2 regions of the Paenibacillus borealis genome follow, and region 1 is predicted to be linked to the other one. Evidence: predicted binding sites of a transcription regulator. Region 1 holds the regulator's gene; the other holds the start of a gene.
The links. The regulator LexA, encoded in region 1, represses DNA repair genes until DNA is damaged. The targets are predictions, from matches to a motif close to CGAACATATGTTCG.
Positions count from the first base shown of each region.

Region 2: PBOR_RS25870 (YolD-like family protein) is a predicted target of LexA. The motif match lies at 1,428-1,441, and genes of this name have one in related genera.

Region 1 covers NZ_CP009285.1:4,675,193-4,684,204, reverse strand. The annotation lists gene PBOR_RS19575 (hypothetical protein) at 1-474, shown strand, start outside; gene PBOR_RS38610 (DNA-directed RNA polymerase subunit alpha C-terminal domain-containing protein) at 1,354-1,611, opposite strand; gene PBOR_RS19565 (hypothetical protein) at 2,207-2,470, shown strand; gene PBOR_RS19560 (hypothetical protein) at 2,486-2,845, shown strand; gene PBOR_RS19555 (hypothetical protein) at 2,950-3,174, shown strand; gene PBOR_RS19550 (hypothetical protein) at 3,227-3,412, shown strand; gene PBOR_RS19545 (hypothetical protein) at 3,493-3,714, shown strand; gene PBOR_RS19540 (hypothetical protein) at 3,895-4,452, shown strand; gene PBOR_RS19535 (L,D-transpeptidase) at 4,571-4,909, opposite strand; gene lexA (transcriptional repressor LexA) at 5,107-5,733, opposite strand; gene PBOR_RS19525 (LysM peptidoglycan-binding domain-containing protein) at 6,014-6,343, shown strand; gene PBOR_RS19520 (DUF896 domain-containing protein) at 6,454-6,663, shown strand; gene PBOR_RS19515 (hypothetical protein) at 6,711-7,238, shown strand; gene PBOR_RS19510 (HAD family hydrolase) at 7,273-8,058, shown strand; gene PBOR_RS19505 (FixH family protein) at 8,287-8,709, shown strand; gene metH (methionine synthase) at 8,888-9,012, shown strand, end outside.
Region 2 covers NZ_CP009285.1:6,089,990-6,099,001, reverse strand. The annotation lists gene PBOR_RS25880 (zinc ribbon domain-containing protein) at 1-437, opposite strand, end outside; gene PBOR_RS25875 (hypothetical protein) at 637-1,257, shown strand; gene PBOR_RS25870 (YolD-like family protein) at 1,502-1,840, shown strand; gene PBOR_RS37490 (hypothetical protein) at 1,877-2,038, opposite strand; gene PBOR_RS25865 (M15 family metallopeptidase) at 2,290-2,976, shown strand; gene PBOR_RS38190 (WGxxGxxG family protein) at 3,052-3,507, shown strand; tRNA gene PBOR_RS25855 (tRNA-Leu) at 3,655-3,740, shown strand; gene PBOR_RS25850 (DUF6809 family protein) at 3,844-4,161, opposite strand; gene PBOR_RS25845 (helix-turn-helix domain-containing protein) at 4,353-4,586, shown strand; gene PBOR_RS25840 (hypothetical protein) at 4,748-5,389, shown strand; gene PBOR_RS25835 (hypothetical protein) at 5,452-6,027, shown strand; gene PBOR_RS25830 (SOS response-associated peptidase) at 6,138-6,809, opposite strand; gene PBOR_RS25825 (NADP-dependent oxidoreductase) at 6,982-7,947, opposite strand; gene PBOR_RS25820 (TetR/AcrR family transcriptional regulator) at 8,129-8,701, shown strand.

The DNA of each region.
Region 1 (9,012 bases):
TTACTTATTATCTCAGCAATAGTTATGCTGCCATCGGCTTCCGCATTTGCCGAAGATGTTAACTCAACGGAAGTCACTCCTTATATAGTCGGTATAGGGGATACACAAGCTACCGCAATTTCTCTTATTTTAAATGAATATGGCGGAGTTGTTTATGATCTCTTTATTCAAAATTCTACAGAAAAAGATTGGTTTAAATGGACCAATACATCATCTGGTTATAAAAGAGTATATGCGACTGTAGGAGGCTTCTCTGGAAACGGAGTGACAAGGGCAGGCTATAAAATTAATTACAATAATGGTTTCGGTGAAACCCAATTATTTTATACAGAAAAGGCGAACACAACAGAGTCGCAAACCTTTGGTAACATTTTCGTACCAGCAGGTGCAACAGTTTATATTGTAGTAGACGCTCCAAACTTTAGCTCAGCACCTGCATACCATTTGAATTTCTCTGCATATGACGTAAATTAAGCTTAGATAAAAAGAATGAGACGTCATCAACAACATTGACGTCTCATTCTTTTTCTTATGAACGCTTAAAAGGCGTTTTTGTTTTGCTCTCGGAGCTGCTTGGAGGGCTTTTTTTTCATTATGTTTTTAATAATATTATATATCTGCTTGCTGATAGATCTGATATTAATAAGGCGGGCCGTAATGAATAATACAACATAGTCTTAGAGAGCGAGAAGGATTTCTTCGCAGCTGCAATGGCACAGTCAAAGGCATCTGTCTGGTACCGGGAAGATCCGGACCCGATCGGACAACTCATGGATTATGGTGGAATAGTAGAGGGATACACGCCAGAATACATTAAGATAGCCGGCGCCCGGTTTGTTCGGGAACGATTTAAATTCAGAGCATACATTAAAATAATCCGCCGGGCATGATATACGATTGTTGCTGCATAGCAACAGTACGACGTCCAGCTGCATGTGAGGAGAATACGCAAACCAAAAGAAATGGGGGATAGGAGATATGGAAAATGGAGAAGCGAACAAATCGGATAAAATGAAGGATTGGGAGCTATGGGAACATGAGAGAAGAAGAGCCCGAGGTATGGATAGATTATGTCTGTGTGGAATGTTAGGAATTGGACCCCGTGCCAGAGTTTGTCGTGGGCGAGTGTTATTATGGACTGAAAGCTGGCGAATCGCCGGAGTTTTTCTGTCCTCCTTGTAATGGAACCTTGGTAAGAAAAGAAGAGCCAGCAGACAAATGACCACTGGCTAGTAAGTCCTTTCACCCCTAAGGGTAAATTTGTTCTTCATATGCCAAGGGATGTGGGTGGATTCCGCTAATGCCAAGCGTTTCTTGCAGCCCAATAAAAAAAGAACCTTTATATAAAGGTCCTTAGCGGGTAATCTCAGACAATTGATTGGTATAGGCCTCTAACAACTCAACAACAATTATTTGCCCCGTGACGCCAAAATTCCTTAAGCAACGCAATTCAGCCAATGAAGCTTTCATCAAATCACCAATGGTGATGTAATTGCTCTCATATAACGAATTAAGAATACGGGAAATGCTTTTAGGGTTTCTGGTCGATCTCTGTCTTAAAGTGTGAATAGGTCGTGAGTATAATCTGCGGTCAATATCAATGTAAGACATGAGGGGAAGCGTATCTCTTGTGGTCAAACTCGTGATGTCTCCCTTCATATATCTGGTAATTATTATAAATAAATGAGAGAAAATATCAATCTATTTATTGCGAAATACATATATTTTTCACAAAATCTTAATTCGGTTAAACACCTGTACGCATGAAATCAACTTCAGTTATGTCTTGATATTTTTGTGCAGGTATGATAGTGTCGGCTGGTCATATCTTTTACATAATGTACCATATCCTATATACTGTATCTAATAGACGTTACTTGGACCTTCTGCAGGTGCTTGGTTGGACTTACAGTAAGAATAGGGAGGGTTAAAGTGAAAAGCGTATTAAGAGGGCTTGGGATTGTATTTGCTGTTATAACGGTTATTCTGGGCGTGGCTTTACTCGTTAAGGAATATACGCTGCGGAGCAAGCTAGTCACACATGGTTAATGGTAACGGTGAGCGGGACGTTAATCTTAATGGCGGATACTATTATCTGAAGGATAAGAACAGGTAAGTGAGTGTAGCGGCAGCTACTGAGTGGTGATCCTGGTCGTTGCGGTGCCGGTATTTCCTTTTTAATAAATAAGATACATAGGAGTATGAAATGAGAAATAAATATGTATCCATAATTGCGATTATGCTGTTCTTCACGCTGATTTGTTCGCAGGCTGGAGCTACAGAAGGGACTGTTATGTCTACCGAAACCAAAGAACGGATTATAGAGCAATATGGGCTGGATTCGCCGGTAACAGGTAGTCCGGAATGGAGCGGAATGGATGTGGGGATAAGCAGTCCGATTGATGTATTTGTTATGCTCTGCCGGTTTATTGTGAGTCCGTTAGTATTCACGATTCAAGAAATATTATAGCTGGAGGGAATAGGGATGAACCCGCGATATGATACACCGCAGCCTGAACGCAGAGTCCGCAAGAAAACAGCAGCAAAACTGTCTTTTGTACTAATAGTAATACTGGTCTTGCTAGCAGTTCTGAATCCGGGCAAAGAGGACTTTGGGGAATATGCTGTGAACAATCTGGAGGGAACGCTGGGTATAGAGCTTGCCAGTGGAATTACTGATCTGGTGGCACAACCGCTGGTGGAGTCATTTACTATTAGAAAAAATTACATTCTGTTCTCTACATTCAGCATACCTGATATTCAAGACGGCAAGACATTTATCGGTGATGTTAAGGCAAAGCGCAAATACCTCGGGCTGTTTAAAATCGTTTTCATCAAGCTCTAAGCTCTAAATAGGGATTACATATTGTTCCAGAACCCGGTATAATTGAATTGATTTGTATGCTCCATGAATCCTTATCATTCTTGCGTGTGCACTAAGGAGGAAAGATGTTGAATACTGCGTATAAAGTTCTTTCAAGTGATGCTGATATATTCGCGGCTGCGCTTGCCCAGGTGAAGGTCTATGTTGTTCAGTTGGTTGAGGGTAAGCCGCATGTGATTGCTGATTACGCCGGACCTGTACAGAAATGGACACCGGAGTATGTATTGCTGGCCGGAATGACCTACAGACGTGACGAATTTGAGTTCCGGGTACGTCTGCCCAAGAAGTAAAAGCAGGTAAACGCTTCCGGGTAACGAATTAGTAGTTGAGGAGGTGGTCGCAGTGAGTAAAGTTATTTTTGAGCTTCAGTATGTGAATGGGCAAATTGAAGAACTGGAATCTGTGTTTGAATCGGCGGCAGAAGCTAGAACCTATCTGACATCCGGTGGCTTAACTGGCTGGATTCCGGCGGGAGGCAAGTTTATTAATCCTGTAAATATTATCTCCATCAAGGTCAAAGAAAGCTAGTTATAATATTACTGCCAAATCACACAGTCTCCGAAGCAAATCCTTGCATTTCTTATACTATAAAACGTAAAAGAGGTGTAATGATGACGCAAAGAGAACGAAACAGAATCCGCAGAGCCATTAATGCCCTGCTCACACAAAGAGCAATTCTGCTGGAGAGACTTGAAGAAATCAATGAGAATCTGCGCAGAATTCCAAGCGGCACGCGTGCCAGAAGAGAACTGCTGGCTGCCAGAGCATCTATCCGTGAAGCGATTCGTTTAAACACTATTGCTATCCGGTTGTTACGCAGCGTGTTGTAGTCAGTCAGAGGATATGTATCCAGTCAAAGACATCCTTCCGGGATGTCTTTTTGCTTGTGATTGAGACTGTGAAAGGGGCGGAGTATAATTAAATGATGTAATGTATGCGATTACGGAAATACATATCAGGATAACATGATGAACAAGCTGCATAAGAGCTTGATTAGGAAGGTGAGAAGAATGGACGATCAATTACGCCAGCGTCTGGGATTACCGGAATTACACTATAATGAACCGCTGATTGATGGAGAAGCTGAGATCGCGGCAGGGACACCTGACTTGGAGGCAGCCGGTACGACCGTGCTGAATGTCTCCAGAGAAGATGTGGAGAAGGGACGGCTGGAGAACTATCTGCGTGAGTTCAAGAAATATGAGAAAAAGAAGCTGCAGGGCAAAATTACAATCATTTTCAATGGCTATGAGCAGGATCGCAGGGAGGTCTATCAGGTACGGGAGATTACGAATTGGGTTGACCGGCTGCTGAAAAACGTTCCCCATCTGTTCTATTTCCTCAGCAGGGACAATTACGCCATGCGGATTGCATTCTTTTGTCTGTCTGAGGTGGTGGGACGCTCCGGGATGGAAGTCTCCATCACCAAAGAGCAGGGACGCAGGCTAATCGAGAAAGTAACCAAGAGCGCAGTAGTCTATGCCAAAAAAAGCAAAGACTCATTTTCGGAGCAGTGGAGTCTGGCTGAAAGTATTCTGGAAGAGCTTGGCTACGAACAAACTGTTTAATAGGTTATCCAGAAGAACTCCTTTGGCGAATTTTGGCCAAAGGGGTTCTTCTGTTCCGCGTGGACATACAGGCAGGCGCAGCATGTTTTGCGGAACCGGCGGGTGTACACTAGGGCGGCTACTCCCTAATGGTCACACGGGTACCAATGGGGAGAATTGCAGCCAAAGCGACCACGTCCTGGTTATACATGCGGATACAGCCGTGGGAGACCATGTGGCCAATAGAGGAAGGGTCATTGGTTCCGTGAATCCCGTAATGCGGCTTGGACAGACCCATCCAGAAAGCTCCGAACGGTCCACCCGGGTTGGGCTGCTTATTAATGATCGTATATTCTCCTATGGGCGAAACGGTCAGCATCCTGCCGATGCCGACAGGGAATCCTCTGGTTACGGTGTCATTATCGAGCAGGTAAAGCATACGCTGTGAGAGGTCGACAATAATTCGATAATTGGGCATGGGGATCAGCACTCCTTTGTAATCAGGATATGTGCGGATGGCTGAAGCGGTTCGGGAGAAAAAATGCCGAAAAACCAACACGGGAACGAATGTTTGCATGTTGGTTTTTTGGCATTTTTCGCATTTTCAACAGGATAAAACCAGGAAAAAGGCTGCTTCGCTTCATGCGGAGCAGCCTAATTATGAAGGAGAAAGGATTAATGGATATCGCGGAATAATCCGATGACTCTGCCCAAAATAGTAACGCGGTTAAGGCGGAGAGGCTCATAAGCCGGGTTCTCCGGTTGCAGCCTGATATGATCACGTTCTTTGTAAAAGGTCTTAACGGTTGCTTCATCTTCTTCGGTCATCGCAACAACGATGTCACCATTGTCGGCAGTTTGCTGTTGACGGACGATGACGTAATCGCCATTCATGATACCGGCATCAACCATGCTGTCGCCGAGTACAGAAAGCATGAATACCTTGTTATCCCCTACGTAATGAGTAGGTAGCGGGAAGTAATCCTCGATATTCTCTGTAGCAGTAATGGGAACACCAGCAGTAACCTTACCAATTACAGGGATACGGGTAACCGTCTGGACGAATTGATGTACATTCTCTGAATCTTCCTGACCGAGCAATTCAATCGCACGCGGTTTCGTAGGATCGCGCCGGATCAGGCCCTTCTTCTCAAGCCGGTCCAGATGACCGTGCACTGTAGAACTGGAGGCCAGGCCAACAGCTTCGCCGATTTCCCGAACAGACGGAGGATAACCCTTGCTGCGGACTTCGTTACGTATAAATTCCAGGATCGCCAGCTGGCGACTCGAAATCTTTGACATCGGAATCAACCCCATATACTATGTTTGGGAAAATTATAACATAGAACTGCCGTTCGTACAAACATAAGTTCTAAAATGAGGAAATTGCAGGCCAGATAATTAAGGGAACAGTTGTTCGAAAAAACTATTGATCAAAACACATGTTCGTGTTATATTATTTTCGAAAGTAAGAACAAGTGTTTGGAGGTCGATATTAATGTTAAAATACAGCACATACAACAGTATCTACAACGAGGATGTCAAGGTGTCCGCTCCCGGTAATCCATTACCCCATATTCTAATGAGAAAGTTCAAAGATAAGACTCTTCATCTGCTGTCTGCACTCACAACCTTATTCCGCCAGATCAGCTTCATTAAGATTACTCTGGTTCTGTTGCTTATGATTTCCGGATTTACAATAGTGGGGAATGTGTTCGCCGGTTCTGTCTCTTTAATGAAGCCGGAGAAGCGGATCGTGGTTGAACACGGAGACACCTTGTGGAGCATTGCGCTGAAGAATAAACCGGATGATATGAAGACTGCTGTATATATAGAAGGAATTAAGAAGGCAAATGGTCTGAAGGACAGTGGAATTAAGTCCGGAGATATACTGTCCGTGCCGGTATATTAAGTGAAAGAAGCATAGTGGTGTTCGACTCGGAGAGCTTTCAGGGGGTAGACCTTGACAAGCTCTTTTTCTCATGGCAAAGTTAGAATGAATTTATAGGGGAGGGGAAAGTATTGAATATTGACGAATTGGTCGCACGCATCAATGATTTGGCACGCAAACATAAGAACGGCGGCCTGAATGAGGAAGAATTGGCAGAACGTGCCAAGCTTCGCGAGATTTATCTGGGCAACATCCGCAGCAACTTCCGGGCCCAGCTTGATACCATTGAAATTGTGGATAATCCGGAGCATGAAGAAGGCAACAACGGACGTAAAGCTTAGTCTGCAGCCTTTTCATAGATAATACAGGATGACTAGGGGGAACTAACATGGCCCGTTCTTGGGAAAGAATGGTTCAACGCAACACCAAGCAAGTTAATCAGCAAAGAAAGAAGCAGGGGAAAGAGACGATTTACGGGGCAAGCTCCAAAGCTGCTGCAAAGAGCGTCGATATTTTTAAAGGCCGGAATATTGTATTCCCAGTAGTGTTATTACTGCTTGGTATTATGTTCTGGGTAGTCGGTTCCATTGATGATGCTAAAGGAAGCGGGATTCTGGCCAACTGGCTGGGGGTTGTACTGTACTTCCTGCTTGCCGCGCTGTTATTCTTCCGCCGTCCGTTCCTTAAGGTTGAGCGTGCCCGCCTGTCTACTATTAAATACAACCGTGAACGCTTTCTGCCTGCGGCGGAAATCGAGAAGATTACCTTGTCGCGCAGCGTGGTCACCATTAAGTATAAAGGCAAGCGCAAGCAGTGGATTTTCTCCAAGCTGATTAACCGTTATGACACTGCTGCTATGGCTGAACGCCTGGAGCAATTCGGCAAGAACAACAACATTGAAGTAGTGCACGAATAGTAAGATAGACCAGCATAGGGAGTGGGAGAACGAAATGCCGATTACCGCCGTACTATTTGACCTTGACGATACACTGCTATGGGATGATCGAAGTGTGGAAGAAGCATTCCGCTACGCCTCTGAGGCTGCAGGGGATTCCGTTGATCCGCAAGAGCTTGAGCAGGCGGTGCGCAGAGAAGCACGTGCGCTGTATGAGTCTTACGAGACATTTCCGTTCACGAAGCTGATCGGGATCAATCCATTTGAGGCACTATGGGCCAATTTTACTGCTGGAGAACAGCCGGAATTCCGGCAGCTGGAGCAACTGGCTCCGGCCTACCGCATCGAATCCTGGCGCCGCGGGCTGGCTTCCCTAGGAGTGGAAGACGAAGCGCTGGCGGCACGCCTTGCTGACAAATTCGCCGCTGAGCGCCGCAGCCGTCCCTATATATACGAAGAGACGCTTCAGGTGCTGGATGAGCTGCGCGGCAAGGTGAAGCTGCTGCTTCTGACGAATGGCTGTCCGGCACTCCAGCAGGAGAAGCTTGATGGTGTACCTGAGCTTATTCCGTATTTTGACCATATTGTCATTTCCGGAAGCTTCGGCAAAGGGAAACCGGACAAGACTATCTTCGAGCATGCGCTCGGACTGCTGGATATTGCGCCTGAGCAGGGGATCATGGTCGGAGATAAGCTTACAACTGATATTCTCGGAGGACTGACTGCGGGTCTAACGACGGTCTGGATCAACCGGACTGGCAAGACCTCTGACCCGGACATTACTCCGGATCATCAGATCAGCCATCTTTCGGAGCTTCTGCCATTGGTGCACTCCCTATAACGGAATTAGATGAAGCCGGTATCCTCTCGCAGGGTATTGGCTTTTTTGATATATCCACATTGATAGGGACGAATGTAGTTCATGTATATGACTATTCTCATGAAATAGGGCGGTTAACGAAGCTTATTTCCGACAAGTTGAATAAAATGTGTATAATAAGAAAGAAAGCGATCTGACTTTCGTTGTCAGCGTTAAGATGAATCTATCGAAGAACCGGGAGGGCTCCAGATGATTAAGCCAAGATTGCGCAGAGGTCTCATTTGCATGGTTATGGGTATAACGCTTGCCGGCTGTTCAGGGAATAATGAAGAGGATATGCATATGCATGCAGCTGCTGATTCCTCAATGGTACCAATCAAGGTGGAGTTAAGCTGGAGCCCGGAAGAAATATCGGTTAACGACAAGGTTACTTTTAAAGCTGTCGTTAGTCAGGACGGCGAAGTTGTAGAGGATGCCAAAGAAGTAATTTTCGAAATTGCAGATAATGCAGAGCCCGGCAAGAGCACTCAGCTGCAAGGGGCCAGTGACGGAGAGGGAGCTTATGTAAGTGAACGTACATTTGAGCAAGCCGGCAGCTATACGGTCACTTCCCATGTTACTGCCCGGACGCAGCACTCCATGCCGTCTAAAGAACTCACGGTGCAGCCATAGTGAGTTGATGAGCCGTAGCTAAACAATCAATACTAATAATGCAGGGTGGAAAGGAAGGCTTTCCGAATTCCCTTTATTCTGCTAAACTTACTCTAATGTTTTACTGGGGGGATTGAAAGTGGCCAAATTCACACTTGCTGAAAGCTTGCAGCAACGCATACTGATACTAGACGGAGCCATGGGCACGATGATTCAACAGGTGCCGCTTACCGGAGATGATTTCGGCGGGGATGAGCTGGATGGCTGTAATGAAATGCTGGTGCTTACCCGGCCGGAGGTGATTCAGGATATTCATGAGAAATA
Region 2 (9,012 bases), 1.4 Mb from region 1:
CGCAGCACGTCTTTAACTGTCTGGACCTTGCGTATCTTACGGAATGGAAGCTGCGGCGACGAGGCATCATCTGAGAGTATGGTAAGAGTTCCAATGCCTAGAATACGGTCAGGAATTGACTGTGTGACGGAAAAATCATTGACCCGCAGCAGCTCGATTTCTTCGACATCCTTGCCGATCAGTCCGCTTTTCACCATAATCCGCTGGCTCGTAATGGTGTATCTGGTTGTATTAAGTCCTATAAGCCCTTTGAGCCGGTCGGATATACCGGCAGGCTTGCCCTGCCACAGCTCGGTTTCCGGGCTTGTTCCGGAGACCCGGCCTGCCGCCGGACGGCGTGCTGCTGCCGGAGTGTGATCCTCTGTTCCTGCTCCGCATTCTCCGCAGAATTTGGCACCTTGCTTGTATTCTGCACCACAGGCTGTGCAATAAGGCATAAGATATCTTCCTCTCTTATAACGGATAATTTGATTATAGTATAACAAGAATTCCCGGTCACCACCGGGTTCTTCTTGTGTTTCTTTCTGTGAATACGCTTTATCGCGGAAAAATGTTTCATCATATATCATTTTACATTAATTTCATTTGCACTTAACAAAATTCGATATTATTCTGTTAAGTGGAGGGATATAAAATATGAGACGATTCTTTTTTGCAGGATTACTTATGATCGTTGTAGTACTAAGTGCCTGCAGCAATAACAGCGCAGAACCTGCTTCGCAGGAAGTAGTGCAGGATACAGTTCAGAGCTTCTATAATGAAATGTCAAAATTCGATGAAATGGGCAAATCCTCACTGGAGAACTTTAACACCACCTTAACTTCTTATTCAACCGGAGACGCGACCGATAAGGAGCTGCAGAAGGCCGTGGACGAGTTCCAGGATACAGCCTCGGATATTGCCGATCAGGTGAGTGATGTGAAGATTTCCAAGAGCCTGCCGGAAACCATCCAGACGCTGCTCAGGGATTCTATCATTGCTTTTGAAAGTGCCTATTCGATTAAAGAGCAAGCCTCCAAAAGTGCGGTTTCCCCCGATGTGACTGCCGAGGAATTCAATGCCATGAACCAGCAGGCGGATGTAGCGATGCTGTACGGCATCTCCAAGCTGAATGAAGCCAGAGTGGCCGCAGGACTGATCGATCCTGAGGAAAGTACGGAGGGCTTAATTGTGAACCCGTCAGAGGCGGATGCCGCTACAAAGACAGATACGGGTGCTGCGACGACAGAGAGCACGGCAGGAAATACAGCCAATTAAAGTGTTCATCCCCGCATAGTAAACTGAAGTAATCATAAGTACTTAATCAAAGCTAGCCCCACTGCTGTGGGGTTATTTTGCTGTGGAGGCGGAGTCCGGCGTTGTTCTTCCCAGGATGTGGTCTTACATATATTTCTGCTTGCTTAAAAAGCCGGATCACGGATATAATACAAACATACGTTCGGTACATGGACGGACAACGGATTACGGTATTGTATACAGACCATAGATTGGGGGAGCGGCAATGGGCAAGAAGCTGGAGGGCAATAACCTGTGGGACAGCAGCAACCGGACAGTACTGCCGGAGCAGATGAGCGTAATCAGTAGAGGTGAACGGGAGACCTGGCAGAGCGTCAAGCCGGTTCTGGATGAACACAAGCTGGAGGAGATTGAGCATACGCTGGCCTTGTCACTGCGGAGCCATGTGCGGGTAACGATAGTGTTGTTTGACCCTCTTGAGCACAAGCTGCTTAGCGGATTTGTGACCTCCATTCACACCCACTCGCGCGAAATCAAGCTGCAGTGGGCGGAGGAATGGAAGTGGCTGAACGTGGATGATATTGTGGAGGCCTACATCGTCTGAGTGAGCAGGCTATGCTGACCGGAGCATGCGGAACAGTTAATTTCTCCCAGAGGTTTCCGTCTTTTCATAAGCAATCAGCGTCACTCCGGGATTCCCGGTCATCCGGGCGATGGCCGACTCGGCCTCGCGGATCACTTCGACAACATCCTCCTGATCGCTAAGCGAAGCTACCTTATAACTGTCACTGTGAATATCCATTGGTGTCCACCTTTCCATGCGGATTTAAGGATTACAGGTTCTCTGTAGTATTGTAGCCTGTTGTGCAGCAATTCATCCTTATTGGCGCCTGTTTAAGCTAAGCTTGGTTACACGTATATATTAAGGCCTCAGGATTGCCTGGGGTCTTATTTGTATGTAGGGCGGATCGGTCGAAAATGGGCATATGCAGAAGTGAAAGCGTACAAGCAACGCGGCAAAAGCGGGCATTTACTATACCAGGGGGTGAGTATATGCTGACTTTGGATCAAGTAAAGAGTAAATCAGCAGGGTGGCTGGGCAATCTGCATCCGGTGCTGCTGGCTGGCGCCACAGAGCTGATCCGGCGGAGTTATGCCAGGGGGATTCCGATTCTCATTACCCAGGGAATGCGCACCATTGCCGAACAGAATGCACTATACGCACAAGGGAGAACCAAGAAAGGCGCTATTGTCACCAATGCCAGGGGCGGCAGCAGCTATCACAATTACGGCCTGGCGATTGACTTCGCACTTCTGCTTCCGGATGGCAAAAGCGTTTCCTGGGATATGAAGCGTGACGGAGACGGCGACAAGGTAGCGGATTGGCAGGAGGTCGCACAGGAGGCGAAGAAGCTCGGTTTCGAGTGGGGCGGGGACTGGAGTTCCTTCAAGGACTACTCTCATCTGCAGATGAGCTTCGGACTTACCACCACTGAGCTCCGGGCCGGTAAGCACCCCACAGTTCAGCAGGTGAAGGACGCATTAAGCCGGATTAACGGAGGTGACCCGGAAGTGAATACCGACATTAAAGTAAACATCACTCTGAACGGCCAGAAGCTCACAACCGGCGTGCTGGATAACGTCACCACATATGCTCCTGTACGTGCTATTGCGGAAGCGCTAGGAGCCAAGGTAACTTATGATCCTGTGAGCAAGACAGTGAACATCGTAAAGGAATAATCTTCGTTGCATAGATGATGCGCCGTGTGGGGAAATTATCAGTGATAAACCACAACCACAAGGGGGCATAACATCTTGAACAAGCTGATTACAAGCCTTGCATGCGGCACAGTATTATCCATGAGTCTGCTCGGAGCCGGATACACATCCGCTGCGGCCGGTACGACAGGCATGGGCAGTACGGCACCCGTTACCAACAGCACAACATCGGATACCCGAATGGGCACTATGGGCAACATGGGGAACATGGATGGCCGGAGCACACCGATGACGAACGGCCGAGGCAATACCATGATGAACCAGACGACAGGCACCATGCATAAAACTGAAACAATCATGAAGGATAAAATCCGTACCGGAGACAACAGCTCCGTCTCCCCGCTGAACAACACTACACCAACCGGCATCTACCGGGCACAGAGCACCACCACTGATAATAATAACGGCTCTAACTGGGGCTGGCTCGGCCTGCTCGGTTTGCTGGGGCTGGTGGGTATGCGCAGCAGAAGCGGTGAGCGGGAACGCCACTAAGCGGATTAAGAAGTGCAAATGGCCCGTATCAGTTTCGGCTGATCGGGCTGTTTGTATATACAGGAAGATTTAATGGCAATTATTTGTTGCGTATCCCCATAATACGTGATATTATATTTCTTGTCGCGTTAACCACGCACATAACATGCCGGGGTGGCGGAACAGGCAGACGCACAGGACTTAAAATCCTGCGGTACGTGAGTACCGTACGGGTTCGACCCCCGTCCTCGGCACTACAATGAGAACCTTGAGAAATCAAGGTTTTTTTGTTTTTCTTGGATTAGATTCAAATGGAAATTGTATTGGAACATTGTTATGTACACAGGATTCACTCTGTTATTTATGGAATTTGTCAGGGAAGCTGCTCAACTTACTGGCAAGCTCTTCTTCTCCGGTTAAGACCTCTACCATGATGCCTGCTCCCAGGCGAAACCCATATTTGAAAATAGAAGCTAACTCCATGTCATGAGTTTGGGCATATAAGGCTAATAACGTTTCTAATTCGCTAAATTCCTCCTCAGAGAGTCTGTCTTTCCAAGATTCAATAGCTTCAATTGTTTTCTGGCTTAACTGAATATATTGCGGGTCATTAGATTTAACTTTCTCCTTTGGATGCAAGCCACCATAATATAGCTGCTCTATAAGACTCCTCATTACTTTTCCTCTTCTCTCTTAAGAGTGCTTTTTATACTTACTCATGATTTTCACATTCGGTTTGCAGTTTTTGGTGGGTAAGAGTTTTTCTTCAAATGAATCAAAACATAAATAATTGACTTTTTGTAGAGTATACTACGTGGAAAGAATGGTTAAGACAACTAGATAATGAATCTAAAAGAGGTATTACCTTGAAATCAGAAGAAATATTTGGGCTAGTACTAAGGACAATTCGAAAGAAACAAAAGATGAGCCAAGAGAAATTAGCCTTCCAAAGTAACCTTGACCGAACTTACATATCTATGCTGGAACGTGGTGTTCACCAGCCTACCCTCAATTCCTTGCTGTCTCTTGCTGAGGCTTTGAACATGAAGGCTTCGGAGTTAGTGAAGCTTGTGGAGGAAGAGATTGCTAAATTGAAATGAATACCACTTGAGAACCATACGATACTCCTCCTATCCTCCATCCAACGAAAACCTTGAGATATCAAGGTTTTTTCTTGTGTTATTATTCATTTTTAGTAACTTCAAAAGCTATGTTACAATGTAAATTATGGAAATAGACAGGAGGAGTAAATAATGGCCACATGGGTTACTCATTTAGGATTGCTGAAGAATTAATAAAGAGAGGACTGCCGGTATCCAAGGTTGACTTTGTGGTTGGTAATATTGGCCCGGATTGCGGGTTAGCCGATGAGGAAGGTAAGATTGCTCCGCCCAAACGGATTACACATTTTAAGGACGGCCAGGGAATTCAGCCTGAGCATTTCTTTGAGCAGCATGAATTGCAAAATCATGATATTGCTTCGAGTGAAGGTTCCTATTATCTGGGGTATTATTGTCACCTTATTACCGATGTGGAATGGGTCAAGCTAACCAGGACAAAGCAGCAGGAGCAAGTGCATCAAGCGGTCATAGGCACTCCCGAATACAATCTACTTGTTAAGCGAGACTGGTACTGGCTGGATTTTAAATATTTGAAGCTAAACAGCGGGCATGTTTTTTGGACTGATTTTCAGTATATCCAGCAATATCCGGAGTACTTGCCGTTTTTTCCGGAAGGCCAAACCTTTAAGCAAATCCAGAATATCATTCAGTTCTACTGCAATAATGAAGTCCCCATTGATTATGAACCTACATACATTAAGGAAGCTGAAGTAGATGATTTTGTTCTGGAGACAGTAAACAAGATCCAAGCTTCTCATATTAATTTCCTGGGGATGCTGTGAACCTCTACAAATCATGAAATTAGGATAATAAATATGCTTTTTGTCGGAGAAGGTGAAGAAGAATGAACAGAAAATCTTTGATGATAATCATGTTTGGTTTGTTTATGCTGCTGGCGGCTGCTTGTCAAAAGGATGCTTCCTATGATGTACTGTTCCGCAAAGTAGAAGAGCATAGGGCAGTTTTTGCTATGACCCGGGATGAAGCGGTTGCGGCGCTGAACCTGGCTAATGTTGAAGGAACGGATAATATGATTAATCTGGATGAAGAATTGACAGCGGGGGATCAGAATTTCAGACAACGAATCCAACTGGACTCAAGTGAAATGATTGAAGGGTATGAGTTAGTGACCCGATTACCCAGATCGGAGGCAGGGTATGAGAATGCTGGAGAGATTGTCGAGGCCTTCCTGAGGGAGTATAAGCCTTCGGGGGATGAGGGGGACAAGGTACTTGATTCCGTGCATTCCATTGATGAAATGACCTTTCCCAAGAAGCCGGCAGTTAAATTGGTTACAGAATCGTGGTCGAGCAATGACGAGGGAACTCCCATGAAGATCACCTACAGAATAACGAACAATGTGGTGAATGAAGAGGAGCTGTCTCTGGTTTTACAATTTTTCCATATAGCTGCTCGTTAAGGATCAATAGTTATAGTGGATCTGTCGTATAAGTTTGGATTAACTAGAAGTGGAATCCCTGCTAACCCATCCGGTCGGCAGGGATTTTTTGTTATCAGCCATGTTCCATTCTATCCGATGTCTTCAAGTAATTCCTTAGAGTTGTTTCGTACGTTGCCTACTGCAGAAGGAACTTTATAAGCCCTCATTTTCGCTGCATCATAAGGCTTCTGCAGTTTTAATAAGGACTCCACATCGTCATTGTCTCTCCCTAGCCAATCAGCTTCATCCTCCGGCCGGAGAATTACCGGCATGCGGTCATGTATGTCCGCCATCAGACTGTTCGGGGTAGTGGTGATAATCGTGCAGGTGCTCACTTTCTTTCCCTCCGGATCTTCCCAGGTGTCATACAGTCCAGCAAAAGAGAAAATGCTCCCATCTGTCATAAGAATACGGTAGGGCTGTTTGCTGGTGCCGTCCTTTTTCCACTCGTAAAATCCGTCTGCGGGTATAATACAACGCTTGGATTTGAGCAGCCGCTTAAAAGCGGGCTTCTCAGCGACTGTCTCCGCACGGGCATTGATCATCTTACTGCCGATCTTATCGTCTTTGGCCCAGAAGGGCACCAGCCCCCAGCGAAGTTCCCCAAGACGTTTTCCCTCGTCACTGGCGATCACTGCCGGGATATTATGCATAGGCGCAACATTATAATTAGGTTTCAAAACGGCTATTTTGCTGTCATCGATTAGGTAATGAGTTATTAACTCTTCCAGCGAGACCGTGATGGTAAAGCGTCCACACATATAATCAACCTCCATATAAGGAATGTCTTTGTATTAATCATAAAATCATGTTTTTAAACTTAGAGTCTGTAGTGGCATGGATGATGTGAACATAAAAAAACTCCTCATCCAATTATAGCGCTTGGCTACTTAGGATTGAGGAGGTAAGTGTTGGGATTGATTAATCTGTATCTTATCCCCGCTCTCTAACAATCACGATCTTTCCCCGGAACTTCCGGGTATCATAATGATCATGTGCTTCAGATATTCCCTGTGCGGTAAACGGGAAAATTTCATCCACATGGACTTTAAGCTTATTCTCGCGGACCTGGTGGATGATGGAGGCCAGATCATTGCGGTTTGGCTCTATATAGGCGAATTGGGCTTCGATGCCGCGAATCTTAGGGTGAGCAGCGATCGAGGGGTCTACGAGGGAGATCAGCCTGCCGTTGTCCCGCAGAATCCGGATGTTCTTCTGCTCGGTTAATCCTATTCCGGTATCAGAATCTACAGCTGTGTCTCTCACCATATCCAGCACGGCATCTACTGTACCGGCTGCTTCTGCAAAATCAGCCGTCGTGTAGTCAATGACTTCGTCTGCCCCGAGGTGCCGCACGAATTCATGATTATACGCACGGGCTGTGGCAATGACGTAGGCGCCATGTTGTATGGCCATTTGAACGGCCAGATGGCCTACGCCGCCTGCGCCTGCATGAATCAGAATCCGCTGGCCGGATTCCAGCTTGCCATACTGGAATAAGGATTGCCAGGCCGACAGTGCAGAAGCCGGCAGGGCGGCAGCTTCCTGGAAGGGAAGCCCGGGCGGAATGACAACGGCTGAGTTCTCTTCCAGAGCTACGAAGTCCGCGTAACCGCCGCCCAATCTGGAGAGTCCCATGACGCGGTCGCCAACCTTCAGCTGTGATACATAGCTTCCAGTTTGCCGCACTACTCCGGCTACTTCAACGCCCAGCACATGCGGGAACCGGAGCTGCTGCACCTGCTTGAATGCGCCTGAGCGGACCAGCTGGTCTGCGGAGCTTGCAGTTGTGGCGTACACCTCGATAAGCACCTGGGTATCGGTAATGGCGGGGGAAGTGAGCGCCATTTGTGTGAACACTCCGGGATTTCCGTAATTTTGAATAACAATAGCATTCATGACAGAAGCCTCCGATCTCTATATTTGAACATCTGTTGATTTACGAATAGACGTTCAATATAATGATCGTACCAATGCTGTATGGCTGCATCAATTGCTGAAATTCCTGAATCCGTTCAATACTGTACAGAATCGGGAGAAGTGTTCAACTCAAGAGAACGGGGCCAAGAAGGAGCTGTTTATGGACAGACGGATACGTAAATCGCGGGAAGCTATTATCGAGGCCTTTATCCTGCTGATTGCAGAGAAGAATTTCGAACAAATCACGATCAACGAAATTGCCGAGCGGGCCGATGTAAGCCGGGGTACCGTTTATTTGCATTATACCGACAAATACGATCTGCTGGATCAGTGCATCAGGACGCATTTTGTCCAGTTGATTGACAGCTGTCTGCCGTGCGGCGAGCAGGCGCTTTTCCCTACAGAGGCAGCTCTGCTCTACACGTTCCAGTACCTGGATCAGCATGCTTCCTTCTATGCCGCGGCACTCGCCAACAAAGGGGTTCCTGGGTTCAGAAACCGTCTGCAGGCCGTTCTGCTGCGGGGGTTCGACAAACAGATGGATATGAGCGGGATTAACCGCAAGATGGACAAGGGAATACTGGTGCAATTTCTGGCGGTGGCGATGACGGGTATGATTGAACAGCTGGTTACCCGGGCTACCCCGTACTCAGCAGCAGAGCTGGCAGAACAAGTGTGGGCATTGATGGAACGCAATCAGATGGTGCCGCAGCCACAGCCTGTCCATCGTTGAAGCCAGAGCTTGCAAAAGGAAGTCTCAAACATAGGTATTCATTGGTACAATTACTACATCATTAGACCAACCGTTTCACGGGGGAGCAGACGGGTAAGTGATTAGCTTATGCGTGCCCCCTGTCGTTTGATCAATAGCCGTATGAAGAGGATCGATCTTGTATTCGTTTAAACCAACTAAACTCATAGGTATTATATACTAGTTTTGTGGAGAAAAATGTCTTTTTTGTAATTATTATTACATAATTGAATTTTGGTGATATAGTGAGATCTATTAAACCATAATTTGGTTATTGAGGAGGTTGGATATGG